DNA from 3 places in the Modestobacter sp. KNN46-3 genome. Region 1 is predicted to be linked to each of the others. Evidence: predicted binding sites of a transcription regulator. Region 1 holds the regulator's gene; each other region holds the start of a gene.
The links. The regulator LexA, encoded in region 1, represses DNA repair genes until DNA is damaged. The targets are predictions, from matches to a motif close to TCGAACANNTGTTCGA.
Positions count from the first base shown of each region.

Region 2: the regulator LexA is predicted to act here: its motif matches at 1,116-1,131, upstream of G5C62_RS28760 (DUF222 domain-containing protein).
Region 3: the regulator LexA is predicted to act here: its motif matches at 1,326-1,341, upstream of dnaB (replicative DNA helicase).

Region 1 covers NZ_JAAKGN010000073.1:9,136-14,644, forward strand. Annotated here, with positions in the region: gene G5C62_RS15585 (vitamin B12-dependent ribonucleotide reductase) at 1-806, opposite strand, end outside; gene nrdR (transcriptional regulator NrdR) at 937-1,536, opposite strand; gene G5C62_RS15595 (LysM peptidoglycan-binding domain-containing protein) at 1,873-2,451, opposite strand; gene lexA (transcriptional repressor LexA) at 2,721-3,548, shown strand; gene G5C62_RS15605 (hypothetical protein) at 3,576-4,643, opposite strand; gene G5C62_RS15610 (phosphatase PAP2 family protein) at 4,615-5,343, opposite strand; gene hflX (GTPase HflX) at 5,450-5,509, opposite strand, start outside.
Region 2 covers NZ_JAAKGN010000144.1:2,785-8,293, forward strand. Annotated here, with positions in the region: gene G5C62_RS21570 (HNH endonuclease signature motif containing protein) at 11-640, opposite strand; gene G5C62_RS28760 (DUF222 domain-containing protein) at 571-1,098, opposite strand; gene G5C62_RS21575 (response regulator transcription factor) at 1,231-1,869, opposite strand; gene G5C62_RS21580 (sensor histidine kinase) at 1,934-3,169, opposite strand; gene G5C62_RS21585 (ABC transporter permease) at 3,166-3,990, opposite strand; gene G5C62_RS21590 (ABC transporter ATP-binding protein) at 3,987-4,889, opposite strand; gene G5C62_RS21595 (Ada metal-binding domain-containing protein) at 5,033-5,509, shown strand, end outside.
Region 3 covers NZ_JAAKGN010000063.1:3,855-9,363, reverse strand. Annotated here, with positions in the region: gene dnaB (replicative DNA helicase) at 1-1,289, opposite strand, end outside; gene rplI (50S ribosomal protein L9) at 1,844-2,290, opposite strand; gene rpsR (30S ribosomal protein S18) at 2,302-2,538, opposite strand; gene G5C62_RS14420 (single-stranded DNA-binding protein) at 2,571-3,077, opposite strand; gene rpsF (30S ribosomal protein S6) at 3,080-3,367, opposite strand; gene G5C62_RS14410 (deoxyribonuclease IV) at 3,539-4,354, shown strand; gene G5C62_RS14405 (glycosyltransferase family 87 protein) at 4,309-5,509, opposite strand, start outside.

The DNA.
Region 1 (5,509 bases):
CGCAGCGCGCGGATCTTGTCCTCCTCGCGCGCCTTGGTCTCGATGAACTCCTCGATGTCGGGGTGGTCGATGTCGAGGACGACCATCTTCGCCGCGCGGCGGGTGGCGCCACCGGACTTGATCGTGCCCGCGGAGGCGTCGGCCCCGCGCATGAAGGAGACCGGCCCGGAGGCCGTGCCGCCGGAGGAGAGCAGCTCCTTGGAGGAGCGGATGCGGGAGAGGTTGAGCCCGGCGCCGGAGCCGCCCTTGAAGATCAGGCCCTCTTCCCGGTACCAGTTCAGGATCGAGTCCATCGTGTCGTCGACGGCCAGGATGAAGCAGGCGCTGACCTGCTGCGGGGAGGCCGTGCCCACGTTGAACCAGACGGGCGAGTTGAAGCTGAACACCTGGTGCAGCAGCATCCAGGTCAGCTCGTGCTCGAAGACCTCGGCGTCGCCCTCGCTGGCGAAGTAGTCGTGCTCACGCCCGGCCGCGCCGTAGGTCAGGACGACCCGGTCGATGAGCTGCCGCAGGCTCGTCTCGCGCTGGGAGCTGCCGACCGCGCCCCGGAAGTACTTGGTGGTGACGATGTTGGTGGCGTTGATGCTCCACTCGGCCGGGAACTCGACCCCGCGCTGCTCGAAGTTGATCGAGCCGTCCCGCCAGTTGGTCATGACGACGTCGCGGCGCTCCCACACGACCTCGTCGTAGGGGTGCACCCCCGCGGTGGTGAACACGCGCTTGACCTTCAGGCCCTTCCCCCGGCTGGGGGCCTTGGCGGTGCGGCGGTTCCGGCTGGTGGTGAGGCGGTCGGCTGTCTCGGTCATCGTGCGAGGGCTCCCTGGGTCGGACTGGTGCGGTGGTGCGGGCGGAGCGGCTGGGGAAGCCGGCGGGTGCCGGAGCCGGGTCGTGCGGTCTCCTCGTCGAGACCTGTCTAGCGGAGGGGTCGGACAGTTCTCATGGGCCGGTGTCGGCCGGTCGCGGCCGCTCGGTGGCTCGCCGGCGGGTGGCGGTCCCGGTCGCGGGGCTCTCGGTCGCGGAGGTCTCCTGGTCGCCGTCGACGGCGTCGCGCTCGACGGCTGGCGCGTCACCGGCACGGGGAGTGCTCCGGGCCGGTGCGGCGCGCAGCTCGGCGATCTCCTTCTCGAAGTCGGCGACCGAGGAGAAGCTGCGGTAGACGCTGGCGAAGCGGAGGTAGGCGACCTCGTCGAGGTCGCGCAGCGGACCGAGGATGGCCAGACCGACCTCGTGGCTGGGGATCTCGGCGCAGCCGGTGGCCCGCACCGCGTCCTCGACCTGCTGGGCCAGCAGGGCCAGCTGGTGCTCGTCGACCGGCCGCCCTTGGCAGGCCCGCCGCACCCCGGCGACGACCTTGCCGCGGGCGAAGGGCTCGCTCACGCCGCTGCGCTTGACGACGGCGAGGACGGCCTCCTCCACGGTGGTGAAGCGGCGGCCGCAGCCCGGGCAGGAGCGTCGACGGCGGGTGGTCGCCCCCTCGTCGGTCTCCCGCGAGTCGATGACCCGGCTGTCGGGGTTGTGGCAGAAGGGACAGCGCATGTCGATCTCCTCCTTCCCGAGGTGTCGCGCGAGGTCTCGCCGCGGCGTCGTGACACCGTGACCGGGCCCTGACCCGATGGCCGTGCTGTGGACTGCGCCGGGGACATCCGGTGGATGCGCCGGGGACAACGTGTGGAACGGCTGTGGATGGCTTACAGCTCTGTAACTACTAGATGTTGTGGTGGAACCGTACGACCACCCCTACAGGTGTGCAAGCCCTGGCGAGCGTGTCGTCTTCCGCATCTGACCCGGGCGCCCCTCGGAGCCCCTCCCGCCACAACCACCAGGGCCTCTGACGGGCCCTTCACACCGGGGCGTGCCCCAGCGCGCCGCCGGTCAGGGCAGCTCGAGCACCTGGCCGGGCACGAGGTCGACGTCGGAGAGCCCGTTCACGTCGAGGAGCGCGTCGACGACGGCACGCCGGTCCTCCTCCGGGGCGATCTCGCCGGCGATCGACCACAGGGTGTCCCCGGACTGGACGACGACCGTCGTCGAACCGGCCAGCTCCAGGCCGCCGCCGGGGCCGCCGGACTCGGCGGCGAACGTCACCGCGGCGACGGACACCCCGAAGGCGATGGACAGCCCGGCGACCACTCGCCGCCCGCGCCGGGTCAGCCGCAACGGCGCTTGCGCACCGGGGGCGACGGCACCGCCGACCGCTCCCGTGCGCCTCGCGCAGCCCGCGCCGCCCACCCCAGCCCCGCCCGCGACGCCGACCAGTCGACCAGGGCGCACGTCGGGCTGCCCGGCGCCTCGCCGGCCCGCCGCCGGACGAGCCACCCGGGGCAGGGGTGCAGGCTGACCGTGCACCACGGACCGGGGCGAGCGCGCCACCTGACGCGCCCCCGGGAACGGGAGCACGACCGCCATCGAGGCCGGGGCGGCCACGGGGAGCTCGAGCTGCGGACTGGCCATCGGGGTGCTCCAGGGGTCTCGCGGTACCGGGTTGTCGAACAGACGTTCGAACGGAACGTCTGGGCGATGTCTACCGCACGCCACCGACAGGAACACGCCGACACGGCGACTTCTTCGAACACCTGTTTGAACGGAGCGGCCGGAGGCGATACGGTTCCGAGGCGATCGAGGACGGCGTCCGCGGTCCCGGCTCGCCGTGGCGACACGGCCGTCGGTACGGCAGGGCGCCACCGGGGACTGCTGCCGAGGCAGCCGGACGAGGAGGACACATGGCGGTCGACGGCCCGAAGGCGCGCGGCGGCAAGAGCCCTTCGCGGCGTGGAGCGTCCGGCACGGCATCAGCCGACGGCGCAGCGCCCACCGCTGCGGCGGGAGCGGGTGCGGCGGTGCGGGAGTTCCCCGACCGGGCCGCCGACGGCGACGGCCTGACCCAGCGGCAGCGCCGGGTGCTCGAGGTCATCCGTGACTCGATCGAGCGTCGCGGCTACCCGCCCTCGGTCCGCGAGATCGGCGAGGCGGTCGGCCTCTCCTCCGCCTCGTCCGTGGCCCACCAGTTGTCGGTGCTGCAGCGCAAGGGCTGGCTGCGCCGTGACCCGAACCGGCCGCGCGCACTCGACGTGCGCCTCCCCGGCGACGGCACCGCGACGACGACGAACGAGACCGCGGCCGAGGCACTGGCCGGGTCCGGCGCAGCCAGTGGCGTCGACGACGCCTCCGCCCCCCGACCCACGTACGTGCCCCTCGTCGGCCGGATCGCCGCCGGTGGTCCGGTCCTGGCCGAGCAGGCGGTCGAAGACGTCTTCCCCCTCCCCCGCGAGCTGGTCGGCGAGGGCACCCTGTTCATGCTGAAGGTCGCGGGCGACTCGATGGTCGACGCGGCGATCTGCGACGGCGACTGGGTCGTCGTCCGGCAGCAGCCGACCGCGGAGAACGGCGAGATCGTCGCCGCGATGATCGACGGCGAGGCGACGGTGAAGACCTACAAGCGGCGCGACGGGCACGTGTGGCTGATGCCACACAACGCCGCGTACGAGCCCATCCCGGGCGACGACGCGACGGTCCTCGGCCGGGTCGTCACCGTGCTCCGCCGGGTCTGACCTCGGGCAGCGGCGCCGGGCTCGTGCTCAGGCCGGGCGCCGCCGGAGCTTGCCGCCGACCCACACGAGCACGGTGGCCACGGCCGCGGCGACGAGACCGGCGGTCAGCGGCTCGACCCCACCGGCGGTCGCCAGCGACCCGGCGGCAGCCTCGGTGGGCTCCGCCGGGGCCGCCCCCGTCAGGTCACCGGTGGCCGACACCTGGGTGACCACCGCAGGGAGCCCCTCGCCGGCGACGAGCAGGTCCCGGTCGTTCGCCGCGAAGGCGATGGCCTCACCCTGCGGAGCCTCCGGCAACGGCACCCGCACCGGGGGCCCGGCCAACGCACCGGCGACGTCCGAGCCGCTCAGCGGCCAGACATAGGCGTCGGTGTAGGTCCGCAGGGCGATCCGCGAGCCGTCCGCGGACACGGCGCCACCGGTGACCAGCAACTGGCCGGCCCGACCCACCGGGCCGCCCGGGGTGCCGGTCAACGTGAACCCGAGCGCCGCCACCTCGCTCATCGGCACGGTGGCTCCGTCGGCGAGGGGCGCATCGGGGCGGTACACGGAGCTCGCGCCCAGCACCTCCTTGGTCACCAGGTACGGGGTGCCGTCGGGCGCGAGCAGGAGCGCCTCCGCGTCGTGCGCACCGTCGGGGTAGGTGAGCCTGGTCAGCACGGTGGTCCCGTCGGGGCGCAGACCGATCAGCGCCACCGTCTCCCGGCTCTGCGCGTTGTCCCCGATGTCGGCGAGCCAGATGGTCCCGTCAGCGGCGAGGGCGAGGTCCTCGGGGTCGTACGGGTCGACCTCCGCCGTGCGCACCTCCCCCACCGCACAGGCCCCGTCGAGCACCAGCACCTCGGCGCGGTCGCCGCCGTCGTTCATCGCGAGCATCGACTCCCCGGCGCTGGCCAGGCCGGAGAGCTCCGGGAGCCGCGGGTCGGTGATCTCGCACCGGGTGGTCGGCTCGCCGTACGGGGCGGCCACGTCGTCGGCGGCCGCCGACCCGGTGGGCAGCAGCGCGACCAGCAGGCCGACGGGCGCACAGAGGACCGCGCCGGCCGTCCTGCGGCGGGGGGCGCGGCTACGCCTGGGGTCGGCCGACTCTGGCACGAACCCAGCGTGACATCGCGACAGCGTCGAGTGCGTGAACCACGCCCAACAGCAGCAGTCCGACCGAGAGCCCGACCACCGCATCGGTGACCCAGTGGAAGTCCAGCGCCACCATGGCCACACCCGTCGCCACCGGCCCCAGCACGCCGAGCAGCCAGGTGGCCCGCTGCACGCCCGCGGGCAGGCCGAACTCGACGGCCTGCCACCGGGCCACCCCCCACATGAGGACGGCGTTCGCCACGTGCCCCGAGGGGTAGCTGGCCCCGTCCGCGTGGAAGAACGACCCGGGGAAGGCCGGGGCCGTGCGACCGGTGCCCCACTTGAACGCGTAGACCACGGTGGTGAGCAGGGCCAACGCGACGACCACGCGGACGAGCGGCACCAGCGTCCGCTGGCGCACGGCCAGCCAACCGACCAGCCCGGCCAGCACGACCAGGATCGTCACCCGCCCGCCGATCTGGGTGACGACCCAGATCGGCCAGTAGGCCCACGAGTCCCGCAGCGCCCACACACTGGTCACCTCGGAGACCCGCAGGTCCATCCGTTCCAGCCACCCGCGGCTGAGCAGGTTGACGGTGACCCCGACGGTGACGAGGGCGGCGAGGAGGAGCAGCCACCACGGCGGCCGACCCACCCCCACCACCGGTGCGACCGGTCGATCGGCAGCGGTCGCCGTCCGGTCCACCGATCCCCTGGTCACCGCGTCACGGTACCGGGGCCGTGACCTGCTCGTGATCCGCCGGGCTGTCCGCTGGCCCCGCTGCAGGAGCCCGGCACGAGCGTGCGAGCGGCAGCGGGGCCCTCGGTCAGTCCTCGGTGGCCGGCGCGGCGAAACCGTCGAGCTGGGCCGCCAGGCCGGCGTCGAC
Region 2 (5,509 bases), on a different contig from region 1:
GGGGGTGGTCCTACGAGTTGGCGGAGTTCTGCAGCGAGGTCTCTCCGCCGTGGAGCCAGTGGATCAGGTGGTGGACGTCGCACCACCAACTCGGGGCCCCACAGCCGGCGAACACGCAGGCCTCGTCCCGCCGTTCGACGGCCTTGCGCAGCCCGGGGGTGACGACCCGGTGGTCCCGGCCCAGATCCAGCGGCACTCCGCCGGGGCCCATCACGATCCGGGAGATGCTGCCGTCACAGGCCAGGTACCGGGCCCGCGCCGCGGAGATCGTCGCCCCGAAGCCCATCTCCCCCGCACCGGCGCCGGTGGCCGGGTCGACCAGGTCGTCCAGGTCGATGCCGACGACCACGTGCGGCTTGACGGTCCGCAGGATCGGCAGCTGCCCGGAGGCCAGCTGGTTGTCACACAGCTGCACCAGCGCGTCGGCGTTCTGCTGGGTGCGGGTGCGGTCGTCCCCCTTGGGCCGGTCGGCCTGCACGATCGACTCGACCGCCGCCTGCACCTTCTCCCCACCGACGGCATCCAGGTCGAACCGGCCGGTGACACTCCCATCGGCGTGCTTGACCATCGTCAGCCGACGCCCCTCGGTCGGATCCGGCTCCGGGCCATCAGGGTCGAGGGCGTCGTCGAAGGCCTGCACCGCGGCGGCCAGCGACTCGTGCGGGGACTCTCTGCAGCTACCTGCGCCCACACCCGATCGAACGCGCCCAGGTCGATGCCCTGCTCCTCGGCCCGGGCCACCTCACCGGCCCCGATCTTCTCGGCGACCACGTTCACCTGCGCCGCGGTGATGTCACCGCTGACGAACCCGGCCGCCAGCACCGGGAAGCGCTCCAGCACCCGCCCCGACCGCACGATCCGCGACGCCTCCGCCTGCGACAGCCGCGCGTGCCCGATCAGCCACGACCGCATCGACTTCAACCCGTCGCGCTCCGCCGCCTGCATGACGTCCGCACGCCGAACCGTGCGGGTCAACTCCGCCGACGCACGGTTGACCAGCTGCACCAGGAACGCCGTCCGGTCCAGCACCTGCCCGTCCGTGAGCGAGTGCAGATCGTCCGACGCGAGGGCGTCCAGAGCTGAGTGCAACTCGCTCACGACACCTCCCGCATCATTCGAACGTGTGTACGAATGATATCGCCTCAGAGGCGCCTGCACCACACAAACACGCTGGTCAGAAGCTTGTCCACAGATGTGCGCAGCCCCTTGACGGACCAAGGGGGAACCCCGTCACCCGGCCGAGCCGGGTCCCGGCAGCAGGCCGCGTTCGACCGCGACCAGGACCGCCCGGGTGCGGTCGTCGACCCCGAGCTTGGCGAACACCCGCAGCAGGTGCGTCTTCACCGTCGCCTCACCGATGAACAGCTCCCGGCCGATGTCGGCGTTGGTCAGCCCGCGCGCCACCCCGGACAGCACCTGCAGCTCCCGGGCCGTTGGCGTCTCGACCGCCGGTGCCCGCATCCGCGAGACCAGCCGGGCCGCGACCGGCGGCGCCAGCACCGTCTCCCCACGGGCCGCCGCCCGCACCGCGTCGGCCAGCTGCGGCAGCGGGGTGTCCTTGAGCAGGTAGCCGGTCGCCCCGGCCTCGACCGCGCGCACGATGTCGGCGTCGGTGTCGTAGGTGGTCAGCACCAGCACCCGCACACCCGGGTGCGCGGCGGCGATCCGGCCGGTGGCCGTCACGCCGTCCATCCGGGGCATCCGCAGGTCCATCAGGACGACGTCCGGTGAGTGCTCGGCGACCGCCGCCAGCGCGGCCAGCCCGTCGCCGGCCTCCCCCACGACCTCCAGGTCCGGCTGGGCGGCCAGCCAGCCGACCAGCCCGCCGCGCACGACAGGGTGGTCGTCCACCACCAGGATCCTGATCACGCTCGCTCCGTCCCGGTCGCCGGCGCGCCCCCGGGTGCGCGCTCGACCCGCGCCTCCGCGGTGGTCATCGCGCCGGCACCTGCACCGTCACCCGGGTGCCCTCCCCCGGCGCCGAGACGACGTCGACCGCGCCGCCCACCTGCTCGGCCCGGTCCCGCAGCCCGGCCAACCCGACCCCGGCCGCAGCCTCCGGGTCGAAGCCCACCCCGTCGTCGGAGACGTGCACCGACACCTGCCCCGCCTCCCCCACCCCGATCCGCAGCACCACCGCGCTGGCCGCGGCGTGCCGCCGGACGTTGGCCAGCGCCTCCTGCGCTCCCCGCAGCAGCACGATCTCCTCCGCCCGGGTCAGGCCGACGTCGTCCGCCAGCGCAGCAGTGTCCAGCCGGGTGGGCAGGCCGGTCTCCCGGCCGAACCGCTCGGCGAGCCGTTCCAGCGCCTCCCGCAACGTCGAGGAGTCCAGCGCCACCGGCGCGAAGGCGGCGACCATCGCCCGGGCCTCGGCCAGGTTCTCCCGGGCGACCTCCTCGATCAGCGCCACCCGCTCCGCGGCCGCACCCGGGTCGCCGGGCAGCTGGGCCGCCGCGGTCTGGGCCAGGACGACGATGCTCGTGTAGCCCTGCGCGAGGGTGTCGTGCACCTCCCGGGCCCAGCGCTCCCGTTCCGCCGCGACGCCCTGCTCGCGGTGCGCGGCGGCCAGCTCGGCGCGGGTCGACTCCAGCTCCCGGATCAGCAGCGCCCGCTCGCGGCTCTGCTCCAGGACCCGGGTGACCCACAGACCCATCGCCACGCTGAACGCCGCGCCCACCAGGGTCTGCCCCGGCCCGGACATCGGCTCGGTGCCCTCCCGCCAGTGGACCAGCGGGCCCAGGGTGGCCGCGACCGTCAGCGCGCCGGTCCACAGCAGCCCCACCTGGACCGACTCGGCAAGGAACCACACCTGCGGGAACGCCAGGAACATCAGGAAGAGCAGCTCGGGGAACTCCCAGGCCAGCACCCCGACCGCCCCGACGAGCACCGCCAGGTAGGCCGTGGCCCGGCGCTGGTCCCGGCTGGTGACGGCGGGCGCACCGAGCGTCGCATAGGCCACGACCAGCACGCCGAGAGCGCTGAGCAGCACCGCCCGGGAGCCGACGTCGCTCAGCAGCGTGTCCAGGACCGCCAGTGAGACGAACAGCCCGAAGGCGACGTGCAGCACCAGCACGGTGACCCGCCACCCCCGCTCGGACAGCGGCGGTCCGCCGTCGTCCCCACCGGGCGGGGGGACGACGGCGGACCGGAGCCGGGAGCCGACGGTCATCCGTCGGCCCGGCGCCAGCGGAACGTGCGCACGCACACCATGACGCCGATGATCACCCATGCCACCAGCACCAGGGCGGTCATCCCGTGCTCCCATCCGCCGGCGACATCGAACGCGTCCGCCTGCTCGGGCAGGAACGCCGAGCGCATCCCCTGGGTCAGCCACTTCAGCGGGAACACCGCGGCGACCTGCTGCATCCAGCCCGGCAGCTCGGGGAAGGCGAAGAACACGCCGGAGAAGAACTGCAGCACGATCGCGAACGCCGAGATCGAGGTGGTCAGCGAACTCGCGCTGCCCGGCAGCGCCGAGACCGCGATGCCGAGCACCGTGCCGGCCAGCGCGCCGAGCGCGGCGACCCAGAGGAACGTCAGCCAGTGCCCCAGGTCGACCGGCAGCGGCACGTCGTAGCCGTAGCGGGCCACCGGCAGCAGCAGCGCCAGCTGCGCCGCGGTCGTCACCAGCACCTGCCCGGCCTTGCCGGCGAAGTAGGCCGCCGGCGGGGTGCCCAGGAGCTGCAGCCGCTCCAGCTGGCCGGCCTCGCGCTCGGCGGCGATCGCCGTCCCGACCGCCTGGAAGCTGGTCAGCATGATGCCGGTGGCCGCGATCCCGGCCAGGAAGTACTGCGGGAACGGCACCCCGCCGGGCAGCACGTCACCGCCGAGCACCGAGCCGAAGACGATCATCATCACGACCGGGTAGGCGAAGGAGAACACCACCTGCTGGCGCTCGCGGGCGAACAGCCGCAGCTCCACGCCGACCCGGGCCAGCGCGATGCGGGCGGTCGACGGCGGTGCCGGGCGAGCAGCGGTCAGGACGGTCATCGGGTCTCTCCTCCATGGGTGGCGACCAACTGGAGGTAGACGTCCTCCAGGTCGGGGCGGGTGACGGTGAGGCCGGGGACCTCGGCGTGCGGATGGGCGGCGAGCAGGTCGCGCAGGACGGCGGCCGGCGTCTCGGTGGGCACGGCGCGCCAGCCGCCGTCGTCCCGCCAGCGGACCGTGGCCTCCCGGCGCAGCGCGGCGCCGAGCTCGGCCGGCGGGGCGACCTCGACCAGCCGGCCACCGGCGATCACCCCGACCCGGTCGGCGAGCTCGGCGGCCTCGTCGAGGTAGTGGGTGGTCAGCAGGACCGTCGTCCCACCGGCCCGCAGGTCACGCACGAGCTGCCAGAACTGCCGGCGGGCCACCGGGTCCATCCCGGTCGTCGGTTCGTCGAGGAAGACCAGCTCGGGCCGGCCCTGCACCCCGAGGGCGACGGCGAGCCGGCGCCGCTGGCCGCCGGAGAGCCGACCCACCCGGGTGTCGGCCTGCTCCTCCAGTCCGACGGCCGCGAGCAGCTCGTCGGTGGGCTGCGGCGTCGAGGTGTACCGGGCGAAGTGGTCGAGCGTCTCCCGGACGCTCAGCGCCTGGCCGGCGCCCTCTCCCTGGCTCACCACCCCGATCCGGGCCCGCCAGGCGCGACCCGCGGTGGCCGGGTCCTCCCCCAGCACCGCGACCTCGCCGGCGTCGCGCCGCCGCACGCCCTCGAGCACCTCGATCGTCGTGGTCTTGCCCGCGCCGTTGGGCCCGAGCAGCGCGAAGCACTCCCCGCGCCGCACCTCGAGGTCCAGTCCGTCGAGGACGGCCTTCCCCCCGTAGCTCTTCCGCAGCCCGCGGACCTCGACGGCCGGGGCTAGCCCGCCGGTCGTGGTCGGCGGGGGCGCTGCCTCCGTCATCGTCATGCCCCGAGCCTGTCGCCGCGCCAGACCCGCCGGGACCACCGGAGCGTGGGTCGCCCGTCCACCGATCGGTGGACGGCGGAGGCCGCCACCGCCGTGTCCGAAAGCCGCCAGTCGACCGGGTGGGACGGTGCCATGCTCGTGTCATGACCGAGGTGCTGGAACGGGGACGGCTCGACGTGGAGCACTGCTACCGCGCCGTCACCAGCCGCGACCCCCGCTTCGACGGGTGGTTCGTCACCGCGGTGCACACGACCGGCATCTACTGCCGCCCCTCCTGCCCGGCGCGCACGCCGCTGGAGCACAACGTCTCCTTCCACACCACCGCCGCCTCGGCCCAGGCGGCCGGCTTCCGCGCCTGCCGCCGCTGCCGCCCGGACGCCGTCCCCGGGTCGCCGGAGTGGGACGTCCGCGCCGACGTCGTCGCCCGGGCGATGCGGCTGATCGCCGACGGCGAGGTCGAGCGCGGCGGTGTCGGCGGGCTGGCGGCGCGGCTGGGCTACTCCGAGCGCCAGCTGCACCGGCTGCTCACCACCGAGCTGGGGGTCGGCCCGCTGGCGCTGGCCCGCGCGCAGCGCGCCCAGACCGCCCGGCTGCTGATCGAGACCACCCTGCTGCCGATG
Region 3 (5,509 bases), on a different contig from region 1:
ACCAGCATGATGTCGGCCTCGCCGGCCCGCGGGGACTCCTTCTCGTACATGTCCTCGCGGTGGATCATCATCACCATGTCGGCGTCCTGCTCGATCGAGCCGGACTCACGGAGGTCGGAGAGCATCGGCTTCTTGTCCTGACGCTGCTCCGAGCCACGGTTCAGCTGGCTCATCGCGATCACCGGCAGCTCGAGCTCCTTGGCCAGCAGCTTCAGCGCACGGGAGAACTCCGAGACCTCCTGCTGGCGGCTCTCCACCTTCTTGCCCGACGTCATCAGCTGCAGGTAGTCGATGACGATGAGCTTGAGGTCGTTGCGCTGCTTGAGCCGCCGCGCCTTGGCCCGGATCTCCATCATCGTCATGTTGGGGGAGTCGTCGATGTAGAGCGGGGCGTCGGCGATCTCGCCCATCCGGCGGGCCAGCTTCGACCAGTCCTCGTCCGACAGCGTGCCGGCGCGCATGTGGTGCAGCGGCACCTTCGCCTCGGCCGACAGCAGACGCATGGTGATCTCGTGCTTGCTCATCTCGAGCGAGAAGATCGCCGCCGGCATGTGGTGCTTCACCGTGGCCGAGCGGGCGATGTCCAGCCCCAGCGTGCTCTTGCCGACACCGGGGCGGGCGGCGATGACCACCATCTGGCCGGACTGCAGGCCGTTGGTGAGCTCGTCGAGGTCACGGATGCCGGTGGGGACACCCCGCGCCGTCCCGCCACGGGAGGCGATCGCGTCGAGCTCGTCCATCGTCGGCTGCAGGACGTCGGCGAGGCGGGAGTAGTCCTCGCTCATCCGCTTCTCGGTGACGTCGTAGATCTCCTGCTGGGCGCGGTCGACGATGTCGTCGACGTCGCCCTTCCCGCCGGCCGCGCCGTAACCGAGCTGCACGACCCGGGTGCCGGCCTCGACCAGCCGCCGCAGCACCGCCTGCTCCGCGACGATCGCCGCGTAGTACCCGGCGTTCGCCGCGGTCGGGGTGGAGGCGATGAGCGTGTGCAGGTAGACCGCGCCGCCCATCTTCGACAGCTGGTCGGTGCGGTTCAGCTCCGCGGCGACGGTGATCGCGTCGGCGGGCTCACCCCGGCCGTACAGGTCGAGGATGACGTCGAAGACGACCTGGTGGGCCGGGCGGTAGAAGTCCGGGCCCGCCAGGACCTCGACCACGTCGGCGATCGCGTCCTTGCTCATCAGCATGCCGCCCAGGACCGACTGCTCGGCAGCGACGTCCTGAGGGGGCTGCCGGTCGTACTCCGGAGCCGTGACCCTCGGCCTGCTGATGTCGTCGACGACCGCCACGCTGATGTTCTCCTCGTCCCCTGCTCTTGCTGCCGTTCGAACGTGCGTTCGGACAACAGCTACCACCGGGCGCCGACAGTTCGTGCCCGGCGGTAGCTGGGGGTGACGTTAGGAACCCGGGAGGGGGCGCGTCCAACACCGCTGTGCACGCCGATCTGCACAACTTGTGGACAAGTCGGTGGACAGAGGCGGTCACCGTGTGGAGACCGTGGTGGACCCGCGGACGTCGCGTCCCCGCCACCCCCTCGTCACCTGCGCCGGAGCCTCTCCCGGGGTGTGGACAGGAGAAATCCGGGAACTCGTCGCAGAACTCGCCGCCCGGGCGTGTCGGCGGATCCCCGCAGGTCACACGCGTAACGGGTCGGTGGTAGGGGCGTCGTCCCCGAGGCTCGGCGGCGCTGCGCGGTGCCACCCGGGTCGGGGGCGCCGTTCACCTGCCGTCCACGGAGGGACGGCGCCCGTGTCGACACGGGAGGACGCCCAGGAGACCCCGGGAACGCCACGAGGGGCGCCGGACCGGAGTCCGACGCCCCTCGTGGGGACAGTGCTGTGGATCAGCCGGCGACGACGTCCACGGTCACCGGCACGGAGACCTCGGGGTGGACCCGCACCGTGACGGTGTGGGTGCCGAGGCTCTTGATGCTGCTGGGCAGCTCGATCCGGCGACGGTCGAGCTCCGGGCCACCGGCCGAGGTCACCGCGGCGGCGACGTCGGCGGTGGTGATGCGGCCGAAGAGCCGGCCACCGTCACCGGAGCGGGCCGGCAGCGTGACGGTCAGCTGCGCGAGCTGACCGGCGACCGCCTGGGCCTCCTCGAGCGAACGCACGTCGCGCGCAGCGCGCGCCCGGCGCAGGCTGTTGACCTGCTTCTCGGCACCTCGGGTGGCCAGCATGGCCAGCCCGCGGGGCAGGAGGTAGTTGCGGGCGTACCCGCCCTTGACCTCGACGGTGTCGCCGGAGGACCCGAGACCGGTGACCTCCTGCGTGAGGATCAGCTTCATGGTGCTCATGATCAGCGCGCCGTGGAGGTGTAGGGCAGCAGTGCCATCTCGCGGCTGTTCTTCACGGCCACGGCGACGTCACGCTGGTGCTGGCTGCAGTTGCCGCTGACGCGGCGGGCACGGATCTTGCCGCGGTCGGAGATGAACTTCCGCAGCAGGGTCGTGTCCTTGTAGTCGATGTAGGTCGCCTTGTCCTTGCAGAACTGGCAGACCTTCTTCTTGATCTTGCGGGGGGGAGGCTTGGGCACTGGGTTCTCCAGAGATCAGTACAGAGGGGGGATCAAAAAGGCGGTTCGTCGGAGGACGCCGGCGGGGTGGACCAGGGGTCGCTGGCTCCGCCACCGGAGAAGCCACCGCCACCGCCACTGCCGCCACCGCTGTTGCCGCCGCCGCCGCCGAACCCGCCGCCGCCACCCTCGCTGCGCGCAGCGCGGGTGACCTTGGCGGTGGCGTACCGCAGGGAGGGGCCGATCTCGTCGACCTCCAGCTCGATGACGGTGCGCTTCTCGCCTTCCTTCGTGTCGAAGGACCGCTGCTTCAGCCGGCCCGACACGATGACCCGCGAACCGCGGGTGAGCGACTCGGCGACGTTCTCCGCCGCCTGGCGCCAGACGTTGCAGCGGAGGAACAGCGCTTCGCCGTCCTTCCACTCCTGCGACTGACGGTCGAAGGTGCGGGGCGTCGAGGCGACGGTGAAGTTGGCGACGGCGGCGCCGGACGGGGTGAACCGCAGCTCCGGGTCGGCCGTCAGGTTCCCGATGACGGTGATGACGGTCTCGCCGGCCATGGTCAGTGAGCCTCGGGGCGCATCAGCTTGGTGCGCAGGATGGACTCGTTGAGGTTCAGCTGACGGTCCAGCTCGGCGACGGCGGCCGGCTCGGCCTGGATGTCGACGATGGCGTAGATGCCCTCGGCCTTCTTGTCGATCTCGTAGGCCAGCCGACGGCGGCCCCAGATCTCCGTCTTGACGGTGCCACCGGAGTTGGTGACGACGGTCAGGAAACGATCCAGGCTGGGAGCGATGGTCCGCTCCTCGAGCTCAGGGTCGAGGATGATCATCAGTTCGTAGTTACGCACGGAGAACCCCACCTCCTCTGGTCTCAGCGGCCGCAGGGTGTCTGCAGCAGGAGGGTCGTACATGCGTCGCGCGCCCGGACCTGCTTCGGAGCAGGAGAGGACGCGCACCGGCCAGGCTACCAGCGCCCTCGACAGGACGTATGCGTCGGACCGGCGATCTACGCTCCCCGGGTGACCGAACAGCTGATCGGCGTGCACGTCGGACCGGGCCTGACCGAGGACAACGAGCTGGCCGACGGCGGCCCGCTGGCCCGCGCCGCCGAGCTGGACGCCGACGCGGTGCAGGTGTTCCTCGCCGATCCCCAGGGCTGGAAGGCACCCAAGCCGCGCCCGGACGCCGAGGCGCTGCTCGACTCCGACGTCGCCGTGTTCGTGCACGCCCCGTACGTGCTCAACGTCGCCTCGACGAACAACCGGATCCGGATCCCCAGCCGCAAGCTGCTCGGCCAGCACGCCCAGGCGTCGGCCGCCGTCGGGGCCCGGGGCATGGTGGTGCACGGCGGGCACGTGCTGGCGAAGGACGACCCGTCGGCCGGGGTCGACAACTGGCGGAAGACCTTCGCCCGGCAGGCCGACGAGGGCGGCTTCGGCCTCCCGGTGCTCATCGAGAACACCGCCGGCGGGGACAACGCGATGGCCCGCGAGCTCGACGCCGTCGCCCGGCTGTGGGAGGCCGTGGGCGAGTTCGGCGCGGGGTTCGTGCTGGACACCTGCCACGCCTGGGCCGCGGGCTGGGACCTGACCCGGGTCGTGGACGACGTCCGGGCGATCACCGGCCGGATCGACCTGGTGCACCTGAACAACAGCCGCGACCCCGCCGGCTCCGGTCGCGACCGGCATGCACCGCTGACCGCCGGGGAGATCCCGCTGGAGCTGCTGGTGGGCGTGGCGCGCTCCGCCGGCGCCCCCGTCGTCCTGGAGACCCCTGGGGACACCGCGGGTCACGCCGAGGAGATCACCCTGCTGCGCGGAGCGCTCGCCGGCTGAGGCCTGCGGCGCAACGTGAACCGGTCGGGGGCCTGGTCCAGGACGCCGCCGGCGGGGTCGTCGGTGCCCGGCCAGCTGCGCCGCACCAGGTCCCGGTCCGGGGACCACACCTCCCGCACGACCAGCGCCATCAGGACGAGGACGGCGACGTCGCGCACCACCACGGCGAGGTAGAACCACTCCACGTCCAGGCCGTTCTCGTCCGCCCCGAGGTAATAGAGCATGGTCGTCATCCAGACCAGCACCTCGGTCGCCTGCCAGAGCAGCAGCGCACGCCACCGCGGACGGGCCAGCACGGCCAGCGGCAGCAGCCACAGCGAGAACTGCGGGCTCCACACCTTGTTCAGCAGCAGGAAGGCCGCCACCAGCAGGAACGCCAGCTGGGGCAGCCGTGGCCGCAGCGGGGCCGCCAGGGCCAGCCAGGCCACGGCAGCGGCCGACAGCAGGAGCACGACCGCGACGGTCGTGTTGAGCACCGACGGCGTCTGCCCCTCGGCCAGCGGACCGTCCAGGATCCGGTCACCGGTCAGGTCCAGGGCGATCGCCCAGACGCTCTCCGGGTTCGCCGGCCGGACGTCGCTGAAGGTGAAGAACCGGGCCCAGTTCTCCGGCGCGGCGCGGGCGACGGGCAGGTTCACCGCCAGCCAGGCCAGCCCGGCGGCGACGATCGCCGACAGCCACGCCCGCAGCCGGCCGGCGCGCAGGCACAGCACGAAGAGCACGCCGAGGACGATCACCGGGTAGAGCTTCGCCGCGATCCCCAGCCCGATCAGCACGCCGGCCAGCACCGGGTGCCGGCGCGCCCAGGCCCACATGCCGAGGGTGGTCAGGGCGATGGCGAGCAGGTCCCAGTTGGTGAAGGCGTGCACCAGCAGCAGCGGCGACAGCGCGACCATCGCGGCGTCCCAGGGTCGGCGGCCGGCCAGACCCAGGACGCCGCGGGTCACCAGGAGCGCCAGTGCCGACAGCAGCAGACAGGTGACGACGTAGAAGCTCGCCACTGGCACGGTGGAGATGCCCGCCGCGAGCCCGTCCCAGCCCCGTGCGACCACCGCGGCGAGCTGCATCAGCGCACCGGTGAGCACCGGGTACTCGACGGCGGAGTCGAGGTAGGGCACCTGCCCGTCGTCGATCCCGTGGGTGAAGAACAGCGGG